DNA from 2 places in the Exiguobacterium sp. s78 genome. Region 2 is predicted to be linked to the other one. Evidence: predicted binding sites of a transcription regulator. Region 2 holds the regulator's gene; the other holds the start of a gene.
The links. The regulator LexA, encoded in region 2, represses DNA repair genes until DNA is damaged. The targets are predictions, from matches to a motif close to CGAACATATGTTCG.
Positions count from the first base shown of each region.

Region 1 (3,386 bases), on a different contig from region 2:
ATGCCGATCATTTCGATGATGCTGCAAAACAACTTCTACCCAAGCATTTGCCACTCTATGCGCAGCAAGAAGAAGACGCGCAGCAAATCCGAGAAGCCGGCTTCACGAACGTCTCTTCCTTCGATTCCGGTGTAACGATCGGTGATATCCAGGTCCATCGAACAGGTGGACAGCATGGTGTCGGTGAAATCGGCGAACGGATGGGACGTGTGTCTGGGCTCGTCCTCACCCATCCGGACGAACCGACACTTTATATCGCAGGTGATACGATCTGGTGTGACGAGGTCGCGCATGCGATCGAACAACATACGCCCGATATCATCGTCGTCAACAGTGGCGCCGCCCAGTTCTTGACGGGAGAGCCGATCACGATGTCACAGCGTGATCTCCTTGCGGTACACGAAGCGGCGGCGGAAGCGACGATCATCGTCTCGCACCTCGAGTCCGTCAACCACTGTCTCTTGCGACGTGATATGATTGCTGACTTTTTAACTGCTTTCCATCTCTCTGCCCATTTCCTGATTCCAGAGGATGGCGAAACGATGTCATTTTAAGAACAGTAACTTTCATTAAAAAGAAGCCCTTGTTTCGAATATCCATCGAAACAAGGACTTCTTTTTGTTATGGGATGACGAGACCTAACAAACGAGCAAAGGCAACTGCTTGCTCTTCCGTAATGACAGCACCTGGTAAAAATCGCGGATCGATCGTAATACCAGAGAGTTCCGTCTGCCGGAGGTCAAGACCTTTTAACGGTGTTTCAATCCATTGACTATCGGTAAGCCGGACCGCTTCGAGTTTCCAATGGGTCGGCTTCACTTCGAAGAACTGTGCTTCTTTCATCGTCGTTTCGCTCCAGTGTTGATGACGGACCGTACAGCGAATGAACTGTACGTAATCCGCAAGCCCTTCCTGAATCGTTAAATGGTCCAGCGTACAATCTTCGAACTGAACACCCGTCATCCGGCATCCGACGAAGGACACACGGTGAAAACGAGTTTCTTGGAAGTGACATCCGGTTAAGTCGCATTGCTCAAAACGAATATCTTCGAACGAACCACGGTCAAAGGTAAGATTCGCGAACGAGACATTTTGAAAACACACTTGATAGGCATCGATGCGTTCTGTCAGTTCACTCGGTATCGACTCTTTCTCATAACGCGCTCCTTTCAGATACGGATCATCGATTTCGACTTGATCGAAGGTCTCTGACTGAAGCGTCTTCGGTAATTCTGGTAAACGGATAACAGTCTCTTTCAATAAAGGTTCCCCCTTTTTTCTCTCCCTTAGTGTACCAAACTCCTTTTATATGAGGAGAAATCGTTCGAATTCCCCTTTTTCAACAGTTTTTATTTTGAGACACTTTGAGACCATGCTATAGTCAAGGAAAATCAAAATAAGAACATACGTTCTTTTATGTAAAGGAGTGATTCAGATGTTTCCTTCCGTCGTTTTACCACAAGATAAACGGATTTTTTGCGTCGACAGTGTGTCCTTCTACGCCAGCTGTGAATGCCAGTATCGCAATCTCCCCCCCTTGACGACACGCCTGGCGGTCGTCTCCGATTTAAAACGAAGCGGGTCCGTCATTCTCGCTGCCACCCCTGCCTTAAAAGCACTTGGAATCAAGACAGCCGGTCGATTATATGAAATCGAGCAATTGCCATACGCTGTTCGTCGTACGATTCGACTTGTCGAACCACGTATGCTCGCTTATATGAAGACGTCGATTCGTGTCCTGGATGTCCTGCACCAATTCGCCCCACCTGAAGCCATCCGCGTCTATTCGATTGACGAAAGTTTCATTGACATGACCGGAACCGATCGCCTATTTGGTTCCGACCTGCAAGCTGCCCTCAAAATTAAAGAAGCAATCCTGAAACAGACCGGCATCCACGTCCGGATCGGGATTGGTCCAAATAACGTCATCGCGAAACTGACGCTTGATTTAATCGGGAAAAAAGAAGGCATCGCGCGATGTGGATATGCTGATGTCGCACGACGTCTTCATGATTTTCCGATTCGAAAGATGTGGGGAGTTGGACATCGCATGGAACAACATCTGCAGATGATGGGGATTGAAACGATCGGTGATCTTGCCATGCGCCCCGTTGAAGAGTTACACGAACGCTTCGGTGTCATCGGTGCCGAACTGTGGCATCACGCTTGGGGACTCGACGCGTCACCGACACTGCTTCCCCCGCGTCATCTGTTCGAGAAAGCCCCTCAACGGACGATCGGACACGGTGTGACCTTAATGCAGGACTATTATCAGTTCGAACGCATCCGGAATGTGCTCAATGAACTGGTACAGGATGTTGCCGCACGTTGTCGCTTTTCGAATCAAGTCGGCTGGACCGTTCACATCGGTGTCCGTTATTCTCGAAACGTCGTCCGAAGTGGTTTCTCCCGTCAAGTACGGTTGCCTTATCCGACATCCGATGAACGAATCATTCTGCGTCACGTCTTACAATTGTTCGAACCGAATTGGCTCGACGGAGAACCTGTTCGTTTTTTATCCGTCGCAGTGGGGCATTTGACTGCCGATCAAGGCACCTTACAGTTGTCTTTGTTCGAGGATAATGCGCGGCTCTGGAAACGACGACGGTTATTAAAAGCAATGGATGTCGTCAACCTCCGCTACGGAAAAGGAACGATTCGCCTCGCTGTCTCGTTTCTTGATACGAGTGTCGCCAAACGTCGTCTTCGTTTCGTCGGCGGTCATCCGGGAGGTGATCTTCATGACAGCGTATCGTGATCGAGGAAATTTAAAATGGATTCCTTTTCTCATGCCGGAACATTTGCAACTGTTGCGGGAATATTATGTCCAGATGCATCAGCTCGACTTGCCTGAAATTGATGAACAGTTGCAAGAATCATGGCACTTTCTGCTTCAAGAAGCTTTAATAGAAGGAAACGAACTTGAAATCACGTATTATAAGGAAAGTAGCTACGTGACGGTCGTCGGTTTCGTGGAACGACTAGAACCCGAACGTTCCGTTCTCTTTCTGCGCGGACGTGAAGTCATTGAAATTCCCTTCACACGAATCGTCCGGATCGAAAACGGGTAAGCTCTCATACAGATGGATGCTTTAAATCGTCCCCGGAAAGAAGGAATAGTCATGTTGGATTGGTTTACTTCCCTCCCCGTCGTCGTGCAAGCATTGCTTGCCGGAATGATGACGTGGGGGTTAACCGCACTTGGTGCGGCACTCGTCTTCGTCTTTACGACGATTGAAAAACGCGTCATGAACATGATGCTCGGTTTTGCTGCCGGCGTCATGATTGCCGCGTCGTTTTGGTCGCTGCTTGCTCCTGCGATCGAGTTCACGGAGCAGGATGGAGGAATCGCCTGGATTCCTGCCGCCATCGGTTTTCTCGCTGGT
Region 1 is NZ_JACSNB010000002.1:310,138-313,523, reverse strand. Features, by position in the region: gene KNQ18_RS13010 (MBL fold metallo-hydrolase) at 1-554, shown strand, start outside; gene KNQ18_RS13005 (pentapeptide repeat-containing protein) at 622-1,260, opposite strand; gene KNQ18_RS13000 (Y-family DNA polymerase) at 1,436-2,758, shown strand; gene KNQ18_RS12995 (YolD-like family protein) at 2,742-3,071, shown strand; gene KNQ18_RS12990 (ZIP family metal transporter) at 3,123-3,386, shown strand, end outside.
Region 1: a site for LexA is predicted at 1,400-1,413, ahead of KNQ18_RS13000 (Y-family DNA polymerase). Genes of this name have one in related genera too.

Region 2 (3,386 bases):
TCTAACCAATCTAACAAAAAAAGAGATCCACCGATTGGGGACCTCTTCCTTACTATAGAAGAAATAAACGATTATTGTTTATTCCGTTCTTCTTCTTGTGCTTGTTTCAATTTCTCTGGTGTTACGTCCGTTCCTTCTTCATCGACGATTTTCATGCCCATGAGTTGGTTTTTGAACGATCCACGGAATGCTGCGAGATACGCTGCACGTAACTCTTTTTGCTCTGCGGTTTCGGCTTCTGATAACGGCTCGACTTTTGATTTATTCGCTAATGCATTGATTCGATCTAATTGCTCTTGTGATAACATGGAATCCCTCTTTCTGTACGACTCAAACTTGAGTTATTCAATTGTATCCTTACTTTAAAATAGGCTATAAAAAAAAGCAAGTTAACCGCGTCAGTCGACGGGTAACTTGCTTTTCATTCCGGGCTAGGTGTCAGTTCGCGGTATTCAAGATATCGACGATTGACCGTTGCCTTTGAAATATCATGTCCCATCCCGCGAAGCGTAATGGCGATATCTGAAAACGTCAGTCCGAGTTCACGGAGGCGTACGATTTCTTCGATCGGTACGTCCTTTCGACTACGCCCAGCGTTCTCTCCTTGGCGATTCAGATTTCGTTCCGGACGAAAGCCTTGTTCGACAGCTCGCCGCATGCCGCGCGCGATTTTTGCATTATGCAGTTTCCGTTGATATTCTTCCACCAGTGAGACGATCTCAAGGACCATCGCTTCTGCATCAGCAAGCTGGTATTCTCCATCAGAATCAAGTGTCATCAACCGAACACCGTGCTTCTTAAACGTGTGCAAAATAGCGATTTTCGCATTCCCTCGACCAATCCGTGTGTCATCCGTCACGAGTACCGCATCTACCGCATCACGTGTCACATGGTCAAGAACCGTCAGCATCCCTTCCCGATCGACGTCATATCCACTCTCTTTTTCAGAGACGACATCCACGACATCAAAACCCTTTTGAGACGCGACCTTCGAAAGCTCCATCCGTTGGCGTTCGATCGAACTATCTTGTGCTTCTTTTTCGGTCGACACCCGACAATAAATCACGACCTTCATCGTACCTCACATCCCTGTTCGTTCTTTCACAACTTTTCCATTTTGTCATTGTTGTGCGATTGGTACAACGATTTTGCTTTTTGAGATGACGTGTTTTGTCTCGACATCATTATTTTTAATCAACCAGTTGACGTATTCTTCATCTGACATCGAACCGTCATTGTAGACTTCAGCAATTTGTTCGACTGTGGCGTTCTCATCGACAGTAACGGAAGCAGTCATTAGTTGCGCCACTTTTTCATCCGGGCGCGGTGTGAGTAAAAAGATCACGAAGGCAATACTTAAGGCATAGAAGAGAATTGAAAAAGCATGAGTACGAATCGTATGAATCATCATGAATCCCTCCAAATATGAAATGAATGAGTTAGAATAAATGTTCGCGGAACAATTGTTCGCATAACTCATAATAAACACAGAACCCGTGTTCGGTCAACACAAAATGTCGAACAATTGTTTGTACGCTCATTTGTTCTATGTTATAGTGAATCTAGAAACATATATTCTTACATTTCAAACTTCAATCCAGAAAGAGGTGGCAATTCGTATGCGGAAAATGTCTAAGCGCCAACAAGAGATTCTCGACTACATCGTCTCTGAAGTGAAACTGAAGGGGTATCCACCATCAGTTCGTGAAATCGGAGAAGCAGTCGGACTCGCGTCTAGCTCGACGGTACACGGTCATTTGGATCGACTCGAGAAACGGGGAATGATTCGCCGTGACCCGACGAAACCACGTGCGATTGAGATATTGCTTGATAAGCCTGAAGAAATCACGGAAGCCATCGTCCATGTTCCCGTCATCGGGAAAGTCACAGCGGGTCTTCCGATTACAGCGATTGAAAATATCGAAGAACAGTTCCCGCTCCCTGCACATTATGTAGGAAACGAAACGGTCTTCATGTTGACGATCGATGGTGAATCGATGATTAATGCAGGTATTCTTGACGGCGATCGTGTCATCGTGCGCCAACAAAACACAGCAGAAAACGGAGAAATCGTCGTAGCTATGACCGAAGATAGCGAAGCGACGGTGAAACGGTTCTTCTTAGAAGATCAACAGGTACGTTTACAACCAGAAAATGACTCGATGGATCCGATGTATTTCGATAATGTCTCCATTCTTGGTAAGGTAATCGGCGTGTATCGGACGATTCATTGACGGAGGGACCAGTTACGACTGGTCTTTTTTCATGCCTTCAGGAAATGTACATGATACCGTCAATACCGTCGCACTGACGGGTTACGTTGCGTATTCGGTCGCAACGCAACAAACCGATTGGTTACCAACCGCCATCGGTATCGCTGTCGGTACCCTTTGGTTGTCACCCGACCTCGATTTAAAGTCAGAACCTTATTATCGCTTTGGACCATTTCGAGTCTTGTGGATGCCGTATGTCAAGATCATGCCTCACCGATCGATCTGGTCGCATGGACTGATCATCGGAGACATCATTCGGCTTCTTTATAGTGCTGCGATTCTGATTCCGCTACTATTTTTAAGTCTATATTTTCAGGTTCTTGATTCTGCTACGATTGATTCGTGGTTCGCTTCCCTGCCAGCTTTTGTTATTGGCATCATCGTAGCCAGCACGATTCATATCCTACTAGATTATTCCAGCAGTTGGTTTCGACCTAAAAAAAGAAAAAAACGTCGTCGGTAACACCTCTTTTGCTTGCTTGCAGGCAGTAAGAGGTGTTTTCTTATCCACTTTTACGTATCTTTAAACATCAAAATAAAAAATTTCCATTCCTATATTTCAATTATATGTATTGAAAACGTTCTCAAATCGGAGTAATTTAAAGTAGAAAGGCCATTATCTGCTTTAATCCAAAGGGAGGGTTTTTGCATGAATAACTTTGTATTGGAAATGATCGGTACGATGATCCTCATCCTGCTCGGGGATGGAGTCGTCGCCGGTGTCGTCTTGAAAAAGACGAAATCGGAAAACAGCGGATGGATCGTCATCACGTTCGCTTGGGGTCTTGCCGTCATGACAGGAGCATTCGTAGCTGCTGAAAGTGGAGCACACTTGAACCCCGCATTGACGATCGCACTTGCTTTGAACTCTGACCTACCGTGGGCAGACGTTCCGATCTACATTGCCGGACAACTTGTCGGAGCTTTCATCGGCGCCATTCTCGTTTGGCTTCATTACATGAAACATTTTGAAGCGACTGATGATCAAGCTGCAAAACTCGGTGTGTTCGCAACAGGTCCAGCGATTCGTCATACGCCGTCGAACTTGATTTCTGAGATCATCGGGACATTCGTTCTCGTCTTCGGTATCTTGGCACTCGGTTTAACGACGTT
Region 2 is NZ_JACSNB010000001.1:1,762,718-1,766,103, forward strand. Features, by position in the region: gene KNQ18_RS09185 (DUF896 domain-containing protein) at 72-308, opposite strand; gene KNQ18_RS09190 (YneB family resolvase-like protein) at 422-1,075, opposite strand; gene yneA (cell division suppressor protein YneA) at 1,121-1,408, opposite strand; gene lexA (transcriptional repressor LexA) at 1,620-2,234, shown strand; gene KNQ18_RS09205 (metal-binding protein) at 2,266-2,736, shown strand; gene KNQ18_RS09210 (MIP/aquaporin family protein) at 2,923-3,386, shown strand, end outside.